Linked DNA regions of Aquibium microcysteis. The protein of the gene in region 1 binds, or shares a complex with, the protein of each later gene. Links are inferred from orthologs where the notes say so. Each region holds a gene or a part of one and is shown on either strand. Other genes may lie near its edges. The genes, in order: ccmE and ccmB.

Evidence for each region.
Region 2: the proteins of ccmE (region 1) and ccmB are in contact, whole or in part, in a solved structure (PDB 8CE8), measured with the Escherichia coli proteins. The link is inferred for Aquibium microcysteis from one-to-one orthologs.

What each region holds. Positions count from the first base shown.
Region 1 is NZ_CP061080.1:5,840,538-5,850,841, forward strand. Bases 2,434-5,429 are described here. They hold ccmE (cytochrome c maturation protein CcmE), read left to right. Parts: upstream 2,434-3,712; coding sequence 3,713-4,147; downstream 4,148-5,429. Other genes in these bases: IAI54_RS27545 (hypothetical protein), read left to right, coding at 2,434-2,461; ccmI (c-type cytochrome biogenesis protein CcmI), read left to right, coding at 2,574-3,713; IAI54_RS27560 (heme lyase CcmF/NrfE family subunit), read left to right, coding at 4,172-5,429. In the rest of the region: IAI54_RS27535 (response regulator transcription factor), read left to right, coding at 1-320; IAI54_RS27540 (ATP-binding protein), read left to right, coding at 355-1,713; more of IAI54_RS27545, read left to right, coding at 2,042-2,433; more of IAI54_RS27560, read left to right, coding at 5,430-6,157; IAI54_RS27565 (cytochrome c-type biogenesis protein), read left to right, coding at 6,154-6,639; IAI54_RS27570 (bifunctional alpha/beta hydrolase/OsmC family protein), read left to right, coding at 6,676-7,908; IAI54_RS27575 (Do family serine endopeptidase), read left to right, coding at 8,112-9,620; IAI54_RS27580 (response regulator transcription factor), read left to right, coding at 9,772-10,304. UniProt on the Escherichia coli protein: Heme chaperone required for the biogenesis of c-type cytochromes. Transiently binds heme delivered by CcmC and transfers the heme to apo-cytochromes in a process facilitated by CcmF and CcmH.
Region 2 is NZ_CP061080.1:4,044,247-4,054,339, forward strand. Bases 2,917-5,701 are described here. They hold ccmB (heme exporter protein CcmB), read left to right. Parts: upstream 2,917-3,868; coding sequence 3,869-4,534; downstream 4,535-5,701. Other genes in these bases: ccmA (heme ABC exporter ATP-binding protein CcmA), read left to right, coding at 3,037-3,639; IAI54_RS18875 (ACT domain-containing protein), read left to right, coding at 4,534-4,929; IAI54_RS18880 (heme ABC transporter permease), read left to right, coding at 5,029-5,701. Outside these bases: IAI54_RS18855 (ceramidase domain-containing protein), read left to right, coding at 1-8; aconitate hydratase AcnA, read right to left, coding at 76-2,769; more of IAI54_RS18880, read left to right, coding at 5,702-5,793; heme exporter protein CcmD, read left to right, coding at 5,799-5,969; IAI54_RS18890 (DsbE family thiol:disulfide interchange protein), read left to right, coding at 5,966-6,541; IAI54_RS18895 (NUDIX hydrolase), read left to right, coding at 6,678-7,223; IAI54_RS18900 (pyridoxamine 5'-phosphate oxidase family protein), read right to left, coding at 7,249-7,863; IAI54_RS18905 (septation protein A), read right to left, coding at 7,868-8,518; signal recognition particle-docking protein FtsY, read right to left, coding at 8,563-10,093. UniProt on the Escherichia coli protein: Required for the export of heme to the periplasm for the biogenesis of c-type cytochromes.

The DNA.
Region 1 (10,304 bases):
TCCGTCGCGCCGCCGGCCATGCCTCGTCCGAACTGGTCTGCGGACCGCTCCGGCTCGATACCAAGGCCTCGCGGGCGGAAGTGGACGGACAGACCCTGAAACTGACGTCGCACGAGTTCCGTCTGCTCGCCTATCTGATGCACCACATGGGCGAGGTGGTGTCGCGCACCGAACTGGTGGAGCACCTCTACGACCAGGATTTCGACCGCGATTCCAACACGGTGGAAGTCTTCGTCGGGCGGCTGCGCAAGAAGATGGGCGTCGACCTGATCGAGACCGTGCGCGGCATGGGCTATCGCATCCGCGAGCAGCAGGGTTGACGCGGACCCGCGCAACGGCCGTGGGAGAGATCGGGTGAAGTTCGGCCTGAGATCGCTGTCCTTTCGCGTCGTGACCTTCTCGACGCTGTGGGCGGTCGCTGCCCTCGTGGTGATCGCCACGCTGATCTCCGCCCTCTACCGCGATGCGGCCGAACGCGGCTTCCACGATCTCCTGACCGCGCATCTCTACAGCCTGGTGACGACGGTGGGGATCTCGCCGGATGGGGCGCTGGACGGCGCGCCCGATCTGTACGACCTGAAGTTCGCGCAGCCCGGCTCCGGCTGGTACTGGGCCGTCGAGCCTGTGTCGGCCGGCGTGACGGGGGTGATCCGGTCGCCGTCGATGACGGGTGGAATCGCGGCGCCCAGCGTGGCCGAGGTTCCCTTCGACAGCCAGTTCCAGCGGCTCTACCAGGCGCAGGGCCTGAGGGGAGAGCAGGTCGACGTCCTGGAGAACGACTTCATCCTGGACGCGAATAACCGGATCGCCCGCTTTCGCGTGATGGGCAACCGCAGCGAACTCGAGTTCCAGATCTCCGACTTCGAGACGCAGCTCTATTCCTACCTCTCGGTCTTCGGCGTCTCGATGATCGCCGTCAACGCACTGGTGATCCTGTTCGGTCTGCGGCCGCTGGACAAGGTGCGCACCGCGCTCTCGCAGGTGCGCGAGGGAACGGCGAGCCGGCTCGACGGCAAGTTCCCGTCCGAGATCGAACCTCTGGCCAACGAGACGAACGCGCTGATCGAGAACAACCGGCGGATCGTCGAGCGTTCGCGCACGCAGGTGGGCAACCTCGCGCATTCGCTGAAGACGCCGGTGGCGGTGCTGCTGAACGAAGGCCGCGCCATGGGCGGGGCCAAGGGCGCACTGATCGTCGAGCAGGCCTCGGCCATGCAACAGCAGGTGGAGCACTACCTCCAGCGCGCGCGCATCGCCGCGCAGCGCGACAGCGTCGTCTACCGCACGCCCACCCGCGAGGCGCTGCAGCGTCTCGTGCGCGTGTTCCGCAAGGTCGACGCGACGATCGAACTCGCTTTCGACGAGCCCGGCCGCGAGGTGATCTTCGCCGGGGAGCGCGAGGATTTCGAGGAGATCACCGGCAACCTGCTCGAGAATGCGATGAAATGGGCCAGGAGCCGCGCCCGCGTAAGTCTCGGCGAAAAGGCGGGCGCGGTGCTCCTGACCATCGAGGACGACGGCCCGGGCATCCCCGAGGACAAGGCGCGCGAGGCGTTGCGGCGCGGCAGGCGGCTCGACGAGAGCAAGCCCGGAACCGGCCTCGGCCTGTCGATCGTCAACGACCTCGTGCGCGAGTATGGCGGCGAGCTCAGACTGCTGCGGTCGGACCTCGGCGGGCTGAAGGCGGAGGTGCGGCTGCCGGGCCCGGGGTGAGGCCCCGAAGCCAAGTCCGGTCCGGCGGCGATCGAATGACGAAGCCGGCGCAGTGTGGCGGCTCGTGCGCCATCCGGCGGTTGACCTCCATCGACACGGTCGCCGCGCGTGGAGCGAAGATGCCGTCGTCATGGGCGTGGCCATAGCGAACGCGGAGCAGCTCCTCTTCATGCGCCGGCATATCCGGAACCGGACGGAACGGTCGCCGTTCACACCCTGCAGGAAGAGCATGTCCCCGGTGCCCGTGCGGCCTTTCGCCCGGGCCAAAATTCCGACATACATGAACCCTATCGGGCCGGTTCGGCCGGCGGATGAGACAGGAGAGCGGATGCGCAGGACGACTGGACGGCTCGTGGCTGCGCTTGCCATCATGGGCCTCGGCGGCTGCACGACGATGTCGATCACCGGCTCGGAGGCGACGCGGCCCGCGACGGCCGATTCGATCATCGCGGCAATGAAGGGCGGGCTGATCGGGGGTCCTCTCGGCGCCAGCCTCAGCTCCCGCGACCGCCGCAGGGCGCTCGAAGCCGAGTATCGCGCGCTCGAATACACCGCGCCGGGAACGCCGGTGGCCTGGCGCAGCGAGGACGGGCGCATCAGCGGTCGCGTCGTCGCCGCCCAGCCCTATCGCGTCGGTTCGCAGGACTGCCGCCAGTACAGCCATTCCGTCGGGGCGGGCGCGGAGGAGAACGACGCGCGCGGTACCGCCTGCCGCAGTCCGAACGGCAGCTGGACACCGCTCACCTGACGTCGCGGATGCCGCGTGAGGCATCCGGAGCGGAATTTCCATGCGGGCGCCGCCAAATAGCCGCATGGGGAGACGATTGGAATGCGGTCCAACCCCCGCTATGTGAGACCGCATGGTGTTCTGGATCGTCCTCGGGCTGCTCACGGTCATCGCGAGCCTCGCCATCATCCTTCCGCTCGCCGGCTCGCGCCGCGAGGTGGCGGGCGCGCGCGAGCATGACCTCGAAGTCTATCGCGACCAGCTGGCCGAAATCGAGCGCGACGCCGAACGCGGGCTGATCGGCGTGGACGAGGCGGCCCAGGCGCGCGCCGAGATCGGCCGCCGTATCCTGAAGCTCGACGCGTCTGGCGAGGGCGAGGGGCATACGGCGCGCGCGAACACGCTGGTGCGCGGGCTCGCGATGGCGGCGGTCGTCGCGGTACCGGTGACGAGCTGGGGCCTCTACTCCGCGATCGGATCGCCGGATATGGCCGGCCAGCCGCTCGCCGAAAGGCTCGCCAAGGATCCCGCGTCGTCCACGATCGACGAACTCGTCGCCCGTGCCGAAGCCCATCTGCGCGCGAATCCCGAGGATGGCCGCGGCTGGGACGTGGTGGCGCCGATCTATCTCAGGCTCGAGCGGGCGGGCGAAGCGGCGACCGCCTTCCGAAACGCGATCCGGCTGCAGGGCGACAGCGCGCAGCGCTGGACGGGCCTCGGCGAAGCGTTGATGGCGGGTGCCGGCGGCGTGGTCACGGCCGATGCGGCCGCGGCCTTCGAACGGGCGGCCGTGCTCGATCCCGCCGACCCGCGGCCGCGGTTCTTCCTTGCGACGGCAAAGGCCCAGGAGGGTGACCTCGCCGGGGCGGCCGACGACCTCGGCGCGCTCCTGTCGACGCTCGAGGCGGACTCGCCCTGGCGGCCGGTCGTGGAACAGACGCTGGCGCAGGCCACCGCAGAGGCGCAGCGCCGCGCAGCGGCGGCCCCCGGTCCGTCGAGCGAGGACGTGGAGGCGGCCGCGGCACTTTCCGATGCGGAGCGTGCGGACATGATCCAGGTCATGGTCGAGCGGCTCGACGAGCGGCTAAGGCAGAACCCGCAGGACGCCGAAGGGTGGCAGCGCCTCGTCCGTTCCTACCTCGTGCTCGACCGCAGGACGGATGCACGCGATGCACTGGCCCGCGGCGTCACGGCGCTCGGCGCCGACACGCAACAGGCCCGCGACCTGACGGCCTTCGCCGCCGGGCTCGGGCTCGGGGATGAGCAACAATGATGAAACGAAAGCGAAAACGCCTGACCATCATCGCCGGCGGGCTGACCTTCCTCGGTGCGGCTGCCGGCCTGACCTTCTATGCCCTGGGCGAGAAGTCGTCCTATTTCTACATGCCTGCGGACCTCGCTGGAGCCAGCATCGCGCCCGGCCAACGCATCCGGCTCGGCGGGCTGGTCGAGGAGGGTTCGGTCGAGCGCGGCGGCGGCACCCGCGTCGCCTTCGGCGTCGAGGATGGCGCCGGCAAGGTCAAGGTGGTGTATGACGGTATCCTGCCGGATCTGTTCCGCGAGGGGCAGGGCGTGGTGACGGAAGGCGCGCTCGGTACCGACGGCGTCTTCGTCGCCGACAGCGTGCTGGCCAAGCACGACGAGACCTACATGCCGAAGGAAGTGGCCGACAGCCTCAAGGCGCAGGGCGTCTGGCAGCCGGAATAGCGCGGAAGGGGAGGACTGCGGACCATGGTCGAGACCGGACATTTCGCGCTCGTGCTGGCCTTCGTGCTGTCGCTGGTGCAGTTCGTGCTGCCGCTGATCGGCGCGCGGACCGGCGACGCCCGGCTGATGGCGACGGCGGGGCCGGTGGCGGTGACCGGCTTCGCGATGACGGCGATCTCGTTCGCCGCTCTGACGATCGCCTACATCCTGTCCGACTTCTCGGTCCTGAACGTGGTCCAGAACTCGCACTCGCAGAAGCCGATGCTCTACAAGATCACCGGCACCTGGGGCAACCACGAGGGCTCGATGCTGCTGTGGGTGCTGATCCTGACCTTCTTCGGAGCGCTGGTGGCGTCCTTCGGGCGCAACCTGCCGGCGACGCTGCGCGCCAACGTGCTGGCGATCCAGGGTCTCATCGGCGCCGCCTTCTTCCTGTTCATCATCGCCACGTCGAACCCGTTCATCCGGGTGGACCCGGCACCGGTCGAGGGGCAGGACCTCAATCCGATCCTGCAGGACGTGGGCCTGGCGATCCATCCGCCGCTTCTCTACCTGGGCTATGTCGGCTTCTCTGTCTGCTTTTCCTTCGCCATCGCGGCACTGATCGAGGGCCGGATCGACGCGGCCTGGGCGCGCTGGGTGCGGCCATGGACGCTGGCCGCCTGGATCTTCCTGACCGGCGGCATCGCCATGGGTTCATACTGGGCCTATTACGAACTCGGCTGGGGCGGCTTCTGGTTCTGGGATCCGGTCGAGAACGCCTCCTTCATGCCATGGCTCGCCGGGACCGCGCTGCTGCATTCGGCGATCGTGATGGAACGGCGCTCGGCGCTGAAGATCTGGACGCTGCTGCTCGCCATCATGGCCTTCTCGCTGTCGCTGCTCGGCACCTTCCTGGTGCGCTCGGGTGTGCTGACCTCCGTCCATGCCTTCGCGACCGACCCCGCCCGCGGCGTCTTCATCCTGATGATCCTCGTCTTCTTCATCGGCGGAGCGCTGATGCTGTTCGCATGGCGGGCGCAGACGCTGACGCCCGGCGGCATCTTCGCGCCGATCTCGCGCGAGGGTTCGCTGGTGCTCAACAACCTGTTCCTGTCGACGGCGGTGACGACGGTGCTGGTCGGCACGCTCTATCCGCTGGTGCTGGAATCGATCACCGGCGAGAAGATTTCCGTCGGCGAGCCCTTCTTCAACCTGACCTTCGGTCCGCTGATGGTGCCGCTGCTGCTGGCCGTCCCCTTCGGCCCGCTGCTCGCCTGGAAGCGCGCCGATCTGTGGGCCGCTTCGCAGCGTCTGTTCTTCGCCTTCGGCGGTGCGGTGCTGGTCATGCTGGTGACATACGCCTTCGTCGACCGGGCGTCGGTGCTGGCGGCCTTCGGCATCGGGCTCGGCACCTGGCTGGTTCTCGGTGCCCTGACCGATCTCGCCGCAAAGTCCGGCATCGGCAGCGTTCCGCCTCGCGTCGCCTTCCGCCGTTTCACGGGACTGCCCCGTTCGGCGCATGGCACCGCGCTCGCCCATCTCGGCGTTGGGCTGACGACGCTCGGCGTCGTGGCCGTCATGTCGCTGCAGACCGAGCACATCCTGACCATGAAGCCGGGCGAGAGCGTCAGGGTTGCCGGATACGATCTGCGCTTCGAGGGGCTGCAGCCCTATCGCGGCCCGAACTACACCGAGGATCAGGGTCGCTTCCTGCTGCTCGATTCCGACGGCCGGACGCTGACGGAGATCGTCTCGTCGAAGCGCATCTATCCGGCGCGGCAGATGCCGACGACCGAAGCCGGCATCGCCACCCGAGGCGTCAGCCAGGTCTATGTGGCGCTGGGCGACGCCGTCGACGACGGCGGCATCGTCGTGCGCATCTGGTGGAAACCCCTGGTGACGCTGATCTGGCTCGGCTGCGTGGTGATGATGGTGGGCGGCACGCTCTCGCTGCTCGACCGGCGTCTGCGCGTCGGGGCGCCGGCGAAGCGCCGGAAGCGGCTCGCCGCGGCGGAGACCGCGGCATGACGGGCCTTCTGCGCCCGCTGCTGGCGGCCTTGCTCGTGGCCCTGGCGGTCGCCATGTCGGCCGGGGCGGCCCGCGCGGTGCTGCCAGACGAGGTGCTCGACGATCCGGCGCTGGAGGCGCGGGCGCGCGAACTCTCGACGCATCTGCGCTGCCTCGTCTGCCAGAACCAGTCGATCGACGATTCGAACGCCGAACTGGCGCGCGACCTGCGCGTCCTGGTGCGCGAGCGGCTGGTGGCGGGAGACAGCGACGACGAGGTGATCGATTTCGTCGTCGCGCGCTACGGCGAATTCGTGCTGCTGAAGCCGCGCATGAACCTGCGCAATCTCGCGCTGTGGGCGACGCCCGTGGTGGTGATCGGCGCCGGCGCCGTCTTCCTGGTGACGCGCCGTCGGCGCAGAGCGGGACCCGGCGACCGGCTGTCGGCCGACGAGGAGGCGCGTCTCGGCAAGATTCTGGAAGAGACCGACAGAGCCGGCTGATAGGCTTGGCCTCCGGATCGAACGGGAGGACGCCCCATGCAGCCGATGACCAGCCGCGCGAGCTTTTCGGGCCATTCCGGCGCGAGCCTTGCCGCACGCCTCGACATGCCGGACGGGCGGGTGCGGGCCTTCGCGCTGTTCGCCCACTGCTTCACCTGCTCGAAGGACCTCCTTGCCGTCCGCCGCATCGCGGCCGACCTCGCCCGCGCCGGCATCGCCGTTCTTCGTTTCGATTTCACCGGCCTCGGCTCGAGCGAAGGCGAATTCGCCTCGACCAACTTCTCGTCCAACGTCGCCGACCTGCTGGCGGCGGCCGACTGGCTGCGGGAGAACCACGCCGCACCCGCGCTCCTGATCGGCCATTCCCTGGGCGGCGCGGCCATGCTGGCGGTGGCGGCCGACATTCCGGAAGCGCGCGCCGTGGTGACCATCGGCGCGCCGGCCGACGCCGACCACGTGCTGGCGAATTTCGGTGCGGACCTCGAGACGATCGAGCGCGAGGGACAGGCCCTTGTGACGCTGGCGGGGCGCGGCTTCCGCATCGCCCGGCAATTCGTCGAGGACGTGCGCGGCGTGCGCCTCGCCGAGCGCATCCGGGCGATGCGCAAGCCGCTGCTGATCCTGCATTCGCCGCTCGACGAGACGGTGGGCATCGACAACGCGACGGCGATCTTCATCGCCGCGCGTCATCCCAAGAGCTTCGTATCGCTCGACCGGGCCGACCATCTGCTGACCCGCGCCGAGGACGCGGCCTTCGCCGCCTCCGTCATCGCCGGCTGGGCGTCTCGCTACCTGGATGCTGACACGCCTCAGGGCGAAGCACCGGTCGAGCACGTCCGCGTGACGGAGACGGGCGAGGGCAAGTTCCAGAACGCCGTCCAGGCGGGCCGGCACCGGCTCTTCGCGGACGAGCCGGTCTCGGCCGGCGGGCTCGACACCGGTCCGTCGCCTTACGATTTCCTGTCGATCGCACTCGGCGCCTGCACGTCGATGACGCTGCGCATGTATGCGGACTTCAAGAAGCTCCCGCTCGGCCGCGTCAGCGTCGACGTCAGCCATGCCAAGGTCCACTCCAGGGACTGCGAGGACTGCACCGACGAGGAACGCGGCTCGGGCAGGCGCATCGACCGCTTCGAACGCGTGATCTCGATCGAGGGCGAGCTGCCGGCGGAACTTGCAGACAAGATCGAGGAGATCGCGGGGAAGTGCCCGGTGCACAGGACGCTCGAGGGTCACTCGAAGGTGAGGACAGTGGTTCGGGCACGATAGCGCCTGCGCCCGCTGCCCACCCCGACCGGCGCTGCGACGGGATGCCGTCCCTGCTCCGATCCGCCGTATCGGCTTTGCCCGCGGCGGAGTATCCGGGAACCTTACCAACATTTCATGCGCCGGAAATGGCGCCGTAATGTGCGGTTGCCTAAATCCCTGTCCGAGGATGTCACACACATCCGAACCCGAAAGGACAGGACACGATGAACTCTCCATTCTCCCCCAAGTCGACCGCCGGCAAGCGCTTTGCAGCCGCCGCCGCATCGGTCGCGATCGCATCGGCGATCGGCCTCGGCGCCGTGACGAGCGGAACCGTCCCCGTGTTCGCGCAGGCCGTCCGCGTCGAGACGCAGCAGCAGCCGGGCTTCGCCGACGTCGTCGAGAAGGTCTCGCCGGCCGTCGTTTCCGTGCGCGTGAAGGCCAAGATGCAGCCGGCGGCGGCCGGCCCCGAGGGCATGTTCGGCCAGGGCTTCGAGAACCTGCCGGACGATCATCCGATGAAGCGCTTCTTCCGCGAGTTCCGCGGCTTCGAGAACGGGCCGCGCGCAGAGCGCAACCGCCCGGAGCGCGCACGCCCGGTGTCGCAGGGGTCAGGCTTCTTCATCTCCGAGGACGGCTACCTCGTGACCAACAACCACGTCATCGACGGCGGCTCGGAATTCACGGTCGTGATGGATGACGGCACCGAGATCGGCGCGACGCTGGTCGGCTCCGACCCGCGGACCGATCTCGCTCTCCTGAAGGTCGACGAGGAACGCACCTTCACCTACGTGACCTTCGCCGACGATTCCAAGGTCCGTGTCGGTGACTGGGTGGTGGCGGTCGGCAATCCCTTCGGCCTCGGCGGCACCGTCACCGCCGGCATCATCTCGGCGCGTGGCCGCGACATAGGTGCCGGTCCCTATGACGACTTCATCCAGATCGATGCGGCGGTGAACCGCGGCAACTCGGGCGGACCGGCCTTCAACCTCAATGGCGAGGTCGTCGGCATCAACACCGCGATCTTCTCCCCCTCCGGCGGCAATGTCGGCATCGCCTTCGCGATCCCGGCGTCGACCGCGAGGGACGTGATCGCCTCGCTTCGGACGAGCGGAACGGTGGAGCGCGCCTGGCTCGGCGTCCAGATCCAGCCGGTGACCGAAGAGATCGCCGAATCGCTCGGGATCAAGGGGACGGATGGCGCGCTGGTCTCGCAGCCGCAGGCCGACAGCCCAGCGATGAAGGCCGGCGTCGAGCCGGGCGACATCATCGTCAAGGTCGACGGCAAGGCCATCAAGTCGCCACGCGAACTCGCCCGGACCATCGGCAACATGCAGCCCGGCGTCTCGGCGGAACTCACGGTCCTGCGCGACGGTACCGAGCAGACCGTCACGGTGAAGCTCGGCGAGATGCCCGGCATGGAGCAGCAGGCTTCGCTCGACCAGAGCGAAGAGCAGGGCAGCGTCCTGGAGGGCTTCGGCCTCACCGTGACGCCGTCCGAGGACGGCGCGGGCGTGGTCGTGACCGACGTGCTGGCGGGCAGCGACGCCGCCGATCGCGGTATCCAGGCCGGCGACGTGATCACCTCCGTCAACTCCCAGTCCGTGACCAGCGCAGCGGCCGTCGAGAAGGCGGTCAGCGATGCGTCGAAGGCGGGCCGCAAGGCGGTGCTGTTCCAGATCAAGCGGGACGACACCAACCGCTTCGTCGCGCTGCCGGTTCAGCAGGGCTGATCGCAGGGCGCGTTTCGTCCGCGTGATCGAGGGCGGCGGGCTCTGCCCGCCATGAACGACGGCAGCGGGGCAACCCGCTGCCGCTTTTCCACAGGGGCGTGAAGTGGACATTGCTGCAGTTCAGAAGCCCGAAATCACGTATAGGTCGGGCATGAAGATTCTCGTCATCGAAGACGACCGGGAGGCTGCGGACTATCTGCAGAAGGCGCTGGCCGAGGCCGGCCATACCGCCCATGTCGCTGCCGACGGCGATTCCGGCTTCACGCTGGCCGACGAGGGCGACTACGACGTGCTGGTCGTCGATCGCATGCTGCCGCGCCGCGACGGGCTGTCGCTGATCGCCGGCCTGCGGGCACGCGGCTCGGAAACGCCGGTGCTGATCCTCTCGGCGCTTGGCGAGGTGGACGACCGGGTGACCGGGCTCAGGGCCGGCGGGGACGACTACCTGACCAAGCCCTATGCCTTCAGCGAGCTGCTTGCCCGCGTCGAGGTGCTGAAGCGGCGCTCCGGCGGCAAGGACGTCGAGACGATGTACCGGGCCGGCGACCTGGAACTCGACCGGCTGTCGCACACCGTGCGCCGCGCCGGCCGCGACATCCCGCTGCAGCCGCGCGAGTTCAAGCTGCTCGAATACCTGATGCGGCATGCCGGGCGGGTGGTGACGCGCACGATGCTGCTGGAAAA
Region 2 (10,093 bases), 1.8 Mb from region 1 along the record:
CAGCCTGACCGCAGCACAAGAAAAGGCCGCCGGGATTGCTCCCGGCGGCCGCGATGGTCCCGACGTTTCGGCCGGTCAGGCCGCGAGATCGCGCAGCACGTACTGCAGGATGCCGCCGTTCCGGTAGTAGTCGAGCTCGTCCAGCGTATCGATGCGGCAGACGATCGGCACTTCGCGCGTCGATCCGTCCGCATAGGTGACCTTGGCCGCCATGGTCTGGCGCGGCTTGATCGTCTCCAGCCCGTCGATCGTCACCGTCTCGTCGCCCTTCAGCCCGAGCGAGGCCCAGGAGGTGCCCTCCTCGAAGACGAAGGGGATGACGCCCATGCCGACGAGGTTGGACCGGTGGATGCGCTCGAAGGACTGCGCGACGACCGCCTTGACGCCGAGCAGGTTGGTGCCCTTGGCCGCCCAGTCGCGCGAGGAGCCGTTGCCGTATTCGACGCCGGCGAAGATGACCAGCGGCACGCCTTCCTGCTTGTACTGCATGGCGGCGTCGTAGATCGACATCTCCTCTTTCGAGGGATAGTGGATCGTGTAGCCGCCCTCGCGGCCGTTCTCGCCCAGCATGAAGTTGCGGATGCGGATGTTGGCGAAGGTGCCGCGCATCATCACCTCATGGTTGCCGCGCCGCGTGCCGTACTGGTTGAAGTCGGCGACGCCGACGCCGTGGTCGGTCAGGTACTTGCCCGCCGGCGAGGCGGCCTTGATCGAACCGGCCGGCGAGATGTGGTCGGTGGTGATCTTGTCGCCGAACAGGCCGAGGATGCGCGCGCCCTTGATGTCGCCGACGTCGACGGCCTTCTGGCCCATGCCGACGAAGTAGGGCGGGTTCTGCACGTAGGTCGAGTCGTCGTCCCAGGCATAGGTCTCGCCGGCCGGCACCTGCACGGCCTGCCAGTTCTCGTCGCCCTGGAACACTTCGGCGTATTTCTGCTCGAACAGATCGCGCGTGACGTGCTTGTGGATGAACTCCTGGATCTCCTGGTTGGAGGGCCAGATGTCCTTGAGGAAGACGTCCTTGCCGTCGCGGTCCTGGCCGATCGGCTCGGTGGTCAGGTCCTTCGCCACGGTGCCGGCGAGCGCGTAGGCCACGACCAGCGGCGGCGAGGCGAGATAGTTGGCCTGCACGTCGGGCGAGATGCGGCCCTCGAAGTTGCGGTTGCCCGACAGCACGCCGGCGGCGATCAGGCCCTTGTCGTTGATGGTCTTCGATACCGGCGCCGGCAGCGGGCCGGAATTGCCGATGCAGGTGGTGCAGCCGAAGCCGACGAGGTTGAAGCCGATCTGGTCGAGCTCCTTCTGCAGGCCCGACTTCTCGAGATACTCGGCGACCACCTGGCTGCCGGGGGCGAGCGAGGTCTTCACCCAGGGCTTCTGCTTGAGGCCGAGCCGGTTGGCGTTGCGCGCGAGCAGGCCGGCGCCGATCAGCACCGAGGGGTTCGACGTGTTGGTGCAGGAGGTGATCGCCGCGATGGCGACGTCGCCATGGCCGAGGTCGAAATCCTCGCCCTCGACCTTCCAGCGCCTGTCGGCCTCGGAGGCGTCCTTCTTGTACTCCTTGACCAGCGACTGAGCGAAGCCCGAGGCGATGTCTTCGAGCGGGATGCGGCCCTCGGGACGCTTCGGGCCGGCCATCGACGGCACGACCGTGCCGAGGTCGAGTTCCAGCGTATCCGTGAACACCGGCTCGACGGCGCCCGGCATCCAGAACATCTCCTGCGCGCGGCTGTAGGCCTCGACGAGGGCGATGCGGTCGGCCTTGCGGCCGGAGACGGTGAGGTAGTTCAGCGTCTCCCTGTCGACCGGGAAGAAGCCGCAGGTGGCGCCATATTCCGGACCCATGTTGCCGATGGTGGCGCGGTCGGCGAGCGTCATGTTGGCGAGGCCCTCGCCGTAGAACTCGACGAACTTGCCCACCACGCCCTTCTTGCGCAGCATCTGCACGACGGTGAGCACGAGATCGGTGGCGGTGACGCCTTCCTTGAGCTTGCCGGTGATCTTGAAGCCGATGACCTCCGGCAGGAGCATGGAGACCGGCTGGCCGAGCATGGCCGCCTCCGCCTCGATGCCGCCGACGCCCCAGCCGAGCACGCCGAGACCGTTGATCATGGTGGTGTGCGAATCGGTACCGACGCAGGTGTCGGGATAGGCCACCGTCTCGCCGTCCTCGTCCTTCGTCCAGACGGTCTGGCCGAGATATTCGAGGTTGACCTGGTGGCAGATGCCGGTGCCGGGCGGCACGACGCGGAAGTTCTGGAAGGCCTGCTGGCCCCACTTCAGGAAGCGGTAGCGCTCGCCATTGCGCTCGTATTCGAGATCGACGTTGCGCTTGAAGGCCATCGGCGTGCCGAACTCGTCGACGATGACCGAATGGTCGATGACGAGGTCGACCGGCACCAGCGGGTTGATCTTCTGCGGATCGCCGCCGAGCGCCTTGATGCCGTCGCGCATCGCCGCGAGATCGACCACGGCCGGAACGCCGGTGAAGTCCTGCATCAGCACGCGCGCCGGGCGGTAGGCGATCTCGTGGCCCGCGGTGCCCTTGTCGACCAGCCAGGCCTTGATGGCCTCGATGTCGGCCTTGGTGACCGAACGGCCATCCTCGTTGCGCAGCAGGTTCTCCAGCAGCACCTTCATCGAGAAGGGCAGCCGCGCGATGCCGTCGAGCCCGTTCTTCTCGGCCTCCACGAGGCTGAAATAGGTATAGGCCTTGTCGCCGACCTGGAGGGTCCGGCGGCAGTTGAAGCTGTCGAGAGAATTTGACACGTACGATCCCTAACTGTTCGTTGCCGATGTGGAAACGGACGCCAGTGCATCACGCGCAAAGGTGCGGGTACGGTCATTTCCGCTGTCCGCTTCCGGGCGCTCCCCTCCTCGCGGAAGATGCGCCGGTCCGGCTCGATTGGTCTCCATGCCGACCGCTGGCACGGTTGCTGACCTCTTAGAGAATTTCTAAAGAGAGTGCCAGTGTCGCGCGCGGGAATTATGCTGCGACGCACATGCGACTTTCAGCCCAGAAAGGGACGATCCGCAATGCGCCTCGTGGCGGACCAACTGGACGGCGAGCGGGGCGGCGAGACGATCTTCTCGGGCATCTCCTTTTCGCTGTCGGACGGCGAGGGGCTGCTCGTCACGGGCCCCAACGGATCGGGCAAGTCGACGCTGCTGCGCATCGTGGCGGGCCTGCTGCCGATGGCCGGTGGGACGGTGCGGATCGAGGGCGGCGAACCGGACTGGCCGGACGTGATGTCGGCCTGCCACTATCTCGGCCACCAGAACGCGCTGAAGCCGGCGCTGACCGTCACCGAGAACCTCTCCTTCTGGCGCGACTATCATGGCGAGCCGCATCTGCCGGTGGCCGAGGCGCTGGAGATGGTGGGGCTGGAGGAGATCGGCCACCTGCCGCTCGGCTATCTCTCGACCGGCCAGAAGCGCCGCATCGCCATCGCGAAACTGCTGGTCTCCTACCGCCCGGTCTGGATGCTCGACGAGCCGACCGCGGGGCTCGACCGCGCCTCGGAGGCGCAGTTCGCGAAGCTGATGGCCGCGCATCTGGAGGACGGCGGCATGATCCTCGCCGCGACGCACCTGCCGCTCGGGCTGGAATGGGCGCAGGAACTGCGGATGGGTCAGTGATGGAACAACGATCAGCGATGCGTTCTGTTGCGCCCCCCTCTGTCATGCCGGACATCTCCCCCACGAGGGGGGAGATCGGCCGTCATGAGCGCTTTCGCCAATCACCAGCGTTGCAGGGGAGGCGTGGCGGGAGAGGCCAGGTGATCTCCCCCCTCGTGGGGGAGATGGCCGGCAGGCCAGAGGGGGGCGCCGCAGAGCGTCTTCGCTTCAGGCTCATGAGCGACGACCGATGCTAGCCCTCTACCTCCGCGACGTGCGCCTCGGCATCCGCGCCGGCGGCGGGGCGCTGGTCGGCATCCTGTTCTTCCTCGCCGTGGTGGCCGTCATCCCCTTCGGCGTCGGGCCGGACCTCAACCTGCTCGCCCGCATCGGGCCGGCGATCCTGTGGATCGGGGCGCTTCTGGCGAGCCTGCTCGGGCTCGACCGGCTGTTCCAGGCCGACCGCGACGACGGCTCGCTCGACCTGCTGATCATCGCCGGCGAGCGCCGCATGCTGGCGCTGGCGGTGTTCGTGAAGTGCCTGGCGCACTGGACGTCGAGCGTGCTGCCGCTGGTGATCGCGGCGCCGCTGCTCGGCCTGTTCATGAACATGGAGCCTCTGGGCATCGGCGCAGCGACGCTGACGCTGTTCTTCGGCACGCCGGCCATCGCCTTCATCGGCGCGGCGGGTGCGGCGGTCGCGGTCTCGCTGCCGCGCGGCGGGCTGCTGGTCTCGGTGCTCGTTCTGCCGCTGGTGATCCCGGTACTGATCTTCGGCGTCTCGGCGAGCTACGGTGCCGTCACCGAGCCCGACCCCTTCCTGCCGCCCTTCCTGCTGATGACGGCGATGACGCTGTTCTTCGCCGTGCTCGGCCCGGTGGCGGCGGCAGCGGCGCTGCGATGGTCGGCCGACTGATGCAAGCCGAAACCGACCTCGCGCGGCTGCTCGCGGCCATGTCGCCGCGGCTGGACGAGACCGTCTACGTCTTCGCCACGCTGCCCGCGGGCAGCCCGGAGCCGGCAGGGCTCGCTGCGCTGATGCGCTTTGCCGAGGACGAAGGCACGACGCTGGTGCTGCCGCGCGCGGAGGCCGGGCGGGCGGGCCTCGGCTTCACCTTCCCCTGCCGGCGGATCGTGCTCGAGGTCCATTCGTCGCTGGAGGCTGTCGGCTTCCTCGCCGCCATCCTGCCGCGGCTGGCCGCGGCGGGCATCGGCGTCAATCCGGTCTCGGCCTTTCACCACGACCATCTCTTCGTGCCGGAAGCGCGGGCGGCGGACGCGATGGCGATCCTGGAGGAAGTGGCGCGGTAGACCTGAGCGATTCCGTCGCAGGCCGGAAGCCGCCGCGATCACGCCGCTTTGATGGGCGTCAATTGCGGGAAGCGCTCGATCCCTCTATTGAAGACAGTCATGAGCCAGACCACGCTAGCCACCGCCCGCTGGACGGATCTCGCGAACCCGACGCGCTTCGTCGGCTTCGCGAATGCGGTCGTGCCCTGGCTGGCCGGGCTGACCGTCCTCGTCCTGGCGACCGGCATCTGGATGGCATTCGCCGCCCCGGAAGACTACCAGCAGGGCATCACCGTCCGCATCATGTACATCCACGTGCCCTTCGCCTGGCTCGCCATGATGTGCTATTCGATCATGTCCGCCTCGGCGATCGGCACGCTGGTCTGGCGCCATCCGCTGGCCGACGTCTCGCTCAAGGCCGCCGCCCCCATCGGCGCCATGTTCACCGCGCTCTGCCTGATCACCGGCTCGATCTGGGGCAAGCCGATGTGGGGCACCTGGTGGGTGTGGGACGCGCGGCTGACCTCGGTCTTCGTGCTGTTCCTGATGTATCTCGGCCTGATCGCGCTGACGCGCGCGCTGGACGACCCCGGCCGCTCGGCCCGCGCGGCCGCGATCGTCACGCTCGTCGGCTTCGTCAACATCCCGATCATCAAGTTCTCGGTCGACTGGTGGAACACGCTGCACCAGCCGGCCTCGGTGATCCGCCTCGACGGTCCGACCATCCACCCCTCGATGCTGTGGCCGCTGCTCGTCTGCGCGCTCGGCTTCTCGCTGCTCTTCTTCACCCTGCACCTGATGGCGATGCGCACCGAGATCTGGCGCCGCCGCGTCATCGCCATGCGCCGCGTGTCCGCACGCCGCGCCGACGCTGCGGCGGCCTGAGCCCGATGTCGCACGAACTCTTCGTCGCCGCCGCCTACGGCATCTCCGCGCTCGGCATTCTGGCCCTCGTCGCCTGGAACCTGATCGACCAGCGCGCCCGCAGGACCGAACTCGCCGACCTCGAGGCCCGCGGGGTGCGCCGCCGCTCCGACCGCGCCGGAACCGACAAGCGATGAACGTGGAAGACACCCGGCCCACACGGCCGCGGCGCTGGCTGGTCTTCGTGCCGCTCGCGCTGTTCCTCGCCCTGTCCGGGCTGTTCCTGGCGCAGCTTCTCTCCGGCCGCGACGTCTCGACCATCCCCTCCGCGCTGATCGGCCGGCCGGCGCCGCAGACCGACCTGCCGCCGCTCGACGGCACCGGCCTGCCCGGCCTCGCCAGCGCCGCCTTCGAGGGCCAGGTGACGCTGGTCAACGTCTGGGCCTCCTGGTGCGCGCCGTGCCGGCAGGAGCACCCGCTGCTCATGCAACTGGGTCAGGACGACCGCATCCGGATCGCCGGGCTGAACTACAAGGACAAGCCCGAGAACGCCCGCCGCTTCCTGGGCGAACTCGGCAATCCCTACGACGCCATCGGCACCGACGATGCCGGCCGCACCGCCATCAACTGGGGCGTCTATGGCGTGCCCGAGACCTTCCTCGTCGGCCGCGACGGCACCATCCTGTGGAAGCACGTCGGCCCCTTCACGCCGCAGAGCGTGACCGAGGAGCTGATGCCGCAGATCGAGAAGGCGCTGGCGGCGGGTTGACCGGCTTCCCCTCCCCCTTGCGGGGAGGGGCCAGGGGTGGGGGTGGAGACGCCACGCGCGTTGGCCCAGCCAAAGCTCCTCTCCGCCGCTTTCCCCCGATTGGCAACGTCGCGCCGCCGCCCTATCTTGCGCCTCCATGGTCTATCCCCTGTCCCCGATCTTCGCCCGTACCGTCCCCGATGGCGACACGCATGAGCGTGCCGTCTGCGAGACCTGCGGCTTCGTGAACTACGAGAACCCGAAGATCGTGGTCGGCTCCGTGGTGCGGCACGACGGCAGGATCCTGCTCTGCCGGCGCGCGATCGAGCCGCGGCACGGCTTCTGGACGGTGCCGGCCGGCTTCATGGAACTGCACGAGACGCCGGAGGACGGCGCCCGCCGCGAGGCCCGCGAGGAAGCCAACGCGGCGCTGGCGATCGACGGGCTGCTTGCCATCTACTCGGTGCCGCGGCTCTCCCAGGTGCAGCTGATCTACCGCGCCACGCTGGCCGAGCCGGTCTACGCGGCCGGCGAGGAGAGCCTGGAGGTGGCGCTGTTCTCCTGGGACGAGATCCCCTGGGGCGACCTCGCCTTCCCGACCGTGCACTGGATGCTGCGCCACGAGCGCATGGTGCAGGATGGCAGGGGCGTGGCGCCCTTCGCCAATCCGCCGGGCGAGAACGGCGACGCACGTCCCCGGTGAAGGAACCGACGCGCCGCGCGCGTCCTCACCACATCGACTTGGCGTAGGCCTCCGCAAGCGCTTCGTCGGCTTCCGCCGCCGTCGCCGCATAGGCGATCTGGTCCTTGAGGATCTCGCCCAGCGTCGGCATCTCCGAGCGCGCCGGCCAGGTCTCGGGCGCCCAGAGATTGGAGCGCATGAACGCCTTGGCGCAGTGCATGTAAACGGACTGGACGGTGACGACGATGACCGTCGTGGGGCGCTTGCCGTCGACGGCGAGGCGCTCGCGCAGGCCTTCGTCCGCCGTGATGCGGGCCCGGCCGTTGAGGCGCAGCGTCTCGTTCATGTTCGGGATCAGGAACAAGAGGCCGACCGCCGGTTCGGCGACGATGTTCTCCAGCGTGTCCAGCCGGTTGTTGCCCGGCCGGTCGGGGATCGCGATGGTGTGGTCGTCGAGCACGGCGACGAAGCCCGGCCTGTCGCCGCGCGGCGTGACGTCGGCGTTCCCGCGACCGTCCGATGATCCGATCAGCAGGAACGGGCTCCTGGCGATGAAAGCGCGGCAATGCCGGTCGAGAAGCGGAAGTTCCTTCCGGATCGGCCCATCGCCGGGTGCCTTGTAGAGGCGGCGCAGGTCTTCGCGGCTGGTGAGAAACTCCATGGGACTACCTCTTCCTGAACGTGTCGTCCGTCGAGTGGCGCATGATGAGCGGCATCTGGCTGAAAGTGAAGATCAGGGTGATGGGCATGATGCCCCAGACCTTGAACGCCACCCATGTATCGGTCGAGAACAGCCGCCAGACCACCTCGTTGACGAGGGCCAGGAAGAGGAAGAACACGCCCCAGCGCAGCGTCAGCTTGCGCCAGCCTTCGGCATCGAGCTTGAAGGCCTCGTCGAAGACGTAGCCCAGCAATGACTTTCCGAAGAAGAGCCCGCCGAGCAGCACGACGCCGAACAGCGTGTTGACGATGGTGGGCTTCATCTTGATGAAGATCTCGTCCTGCAGCCAGAGCGTCAGCGCGCCGAAGACGAAGACGACGACGCCGGACACCAGCGGCATGATCGGCAGGGTGCGGACGAGCAGCCAGGAGACGGTGAGCGAGATCGCGGTCGCGACCATGAAGAGGCCGGTGGCCATGAACAGCGGGCCGCCGAACGCGCCGAGGGCCGGAAACCGCTCGGCAAGCCACTCGCCGCGCGAATTGGCGAAGAAGAAGACCATCAGCGGCCCGAGCTCCAGCGCCAGCTTGAGCAGCGGGTTCATCGGCTTGCGCTTCGGGTCGGCGGGATCGCGCTCGAGGATCGGTTCCTGCATCGTGCTGTCCTTTCGCTTCTGGCCGTGGCGCGGGCGCGGCAGGCTCAGTTCACGCCGGCGATCGCCTTGGCGAAATCGTTCGCCGAGAAGGGTTCGAGGTCGTCGACCTGTTCGCCGACGCCGATGAAATAGACCGGCAGCTTGTGCTTCGCCGCGATGGCCACGAGGATGCCGCCGCGGGCGGTGCCGTCGAGCTTGGTCATGACCAGCCCGCTCACGCCCGCCACGTTGCGGAAGATCTCGACCTGATTGAGCGCGTTCTGGCCGGTGGTCGCGTCCACTGTCTGGAGCACGGTGTGCGGCGCGTCCGGATCGAGCTTGTTCAGCACCCGCACGATCTTTTCCAGCTCCGCCATCAGCTCGGTCTTGTTCTGCAGCCGGCCGGCAGTGTCGATGATCAGCACGTCGGAGCCCGCCGCCTTCGCCTTCTCGAAGGCATCCCAGGCGAGGCCGGCTGCGTCGGCGCCGAGCTTGGTGGCGACCACGGGAGAGCCGGTCCGCTCGCCCCAGATCTTCAGCTGCTCGATGGCGGCGGCGCGGAACGTGTCGCCGGCGGCGAGCATCACCTTCAACCCGCCCGCCGTCAGCTTGGCGGCAAGCTTGCCGATGGTGGTGGTCTTGCCGGTGCCGTTGACGCCGACCACCAGGATCACGTGCGGCTTGACGGAGAGATCGAGCTCCAGCGGCCGGGCAACCGGCTTCAGGACCTTCTCGACCTCCTGCGCCATGATCGTCCGCACGTCGAGGTCCGAGACGTCCCGCCCGTACCGGCCCGAGGCCAGCGCATCGGTGACCCGCATCGCCGTCTCCATGCCGAGATCGGCGCGGATCAGCACGTCCTCGAGGTCCTGCAGCGTGTCCTCGTCGAGCTTGCGCTTGGTGAAGACGCCGGCGATCGAGCCCGAAAGCTCGCGCGAGGAACGCGACAGACCGTCGCGCAGCTTCTGGAACCAGCCCTGCTTGACCGCCTGAGCCACGGGGACGGCCGGCGCGTCCTCGCGACGCTCCACCGCCTTGCCGACGGTGATGCGTCCGGCGGGCGGCGGGGTCGGCTGCGGGGCGGGCTCCGGCGCGATTTCGTCAGCGACGGGATCGACGGCGACCGGCGGCGGCGTGCGCAGCGGCGGTGCGATCTCGGCGGCGGGGGCGGCGACGGGGGCAACGGCCGCGGGTGCTTGCGCCGGCGTGATGGCCGAGGGCGCCGGGGCCGTGTCCGCAGCGGCGGCGGCGGGGACGTCCGGGGTTCCGTCACTGACGGATGCGGGCCTGGGGAGCGCGGCAGGCTCTGCCGGCGCAACGGGACCGGCGGGCGCGGGCGCCGGGACCGGGTCGATCTCCGGAGCGACCTCGTCGCGCAGCGGGTCGGCATGGATCGGCGACGGCTCGCGCAGCGGCGGCGCGATCTCGCCTGTGGGTGCGGGCTGGGCGGGTGCGGGCTGGGCGGCTGGCACCGGCGCGGCGGGCTGCGCTGCAGCGGGCGCTTCGGCGGCGTCCGCCTCGGGGACCGGCTGCCCGACGCGGGCCTCGGCCGCCGGCGTCGTCTCCTCGACCTTGTCCTTGCCGAAGGAGAAGACC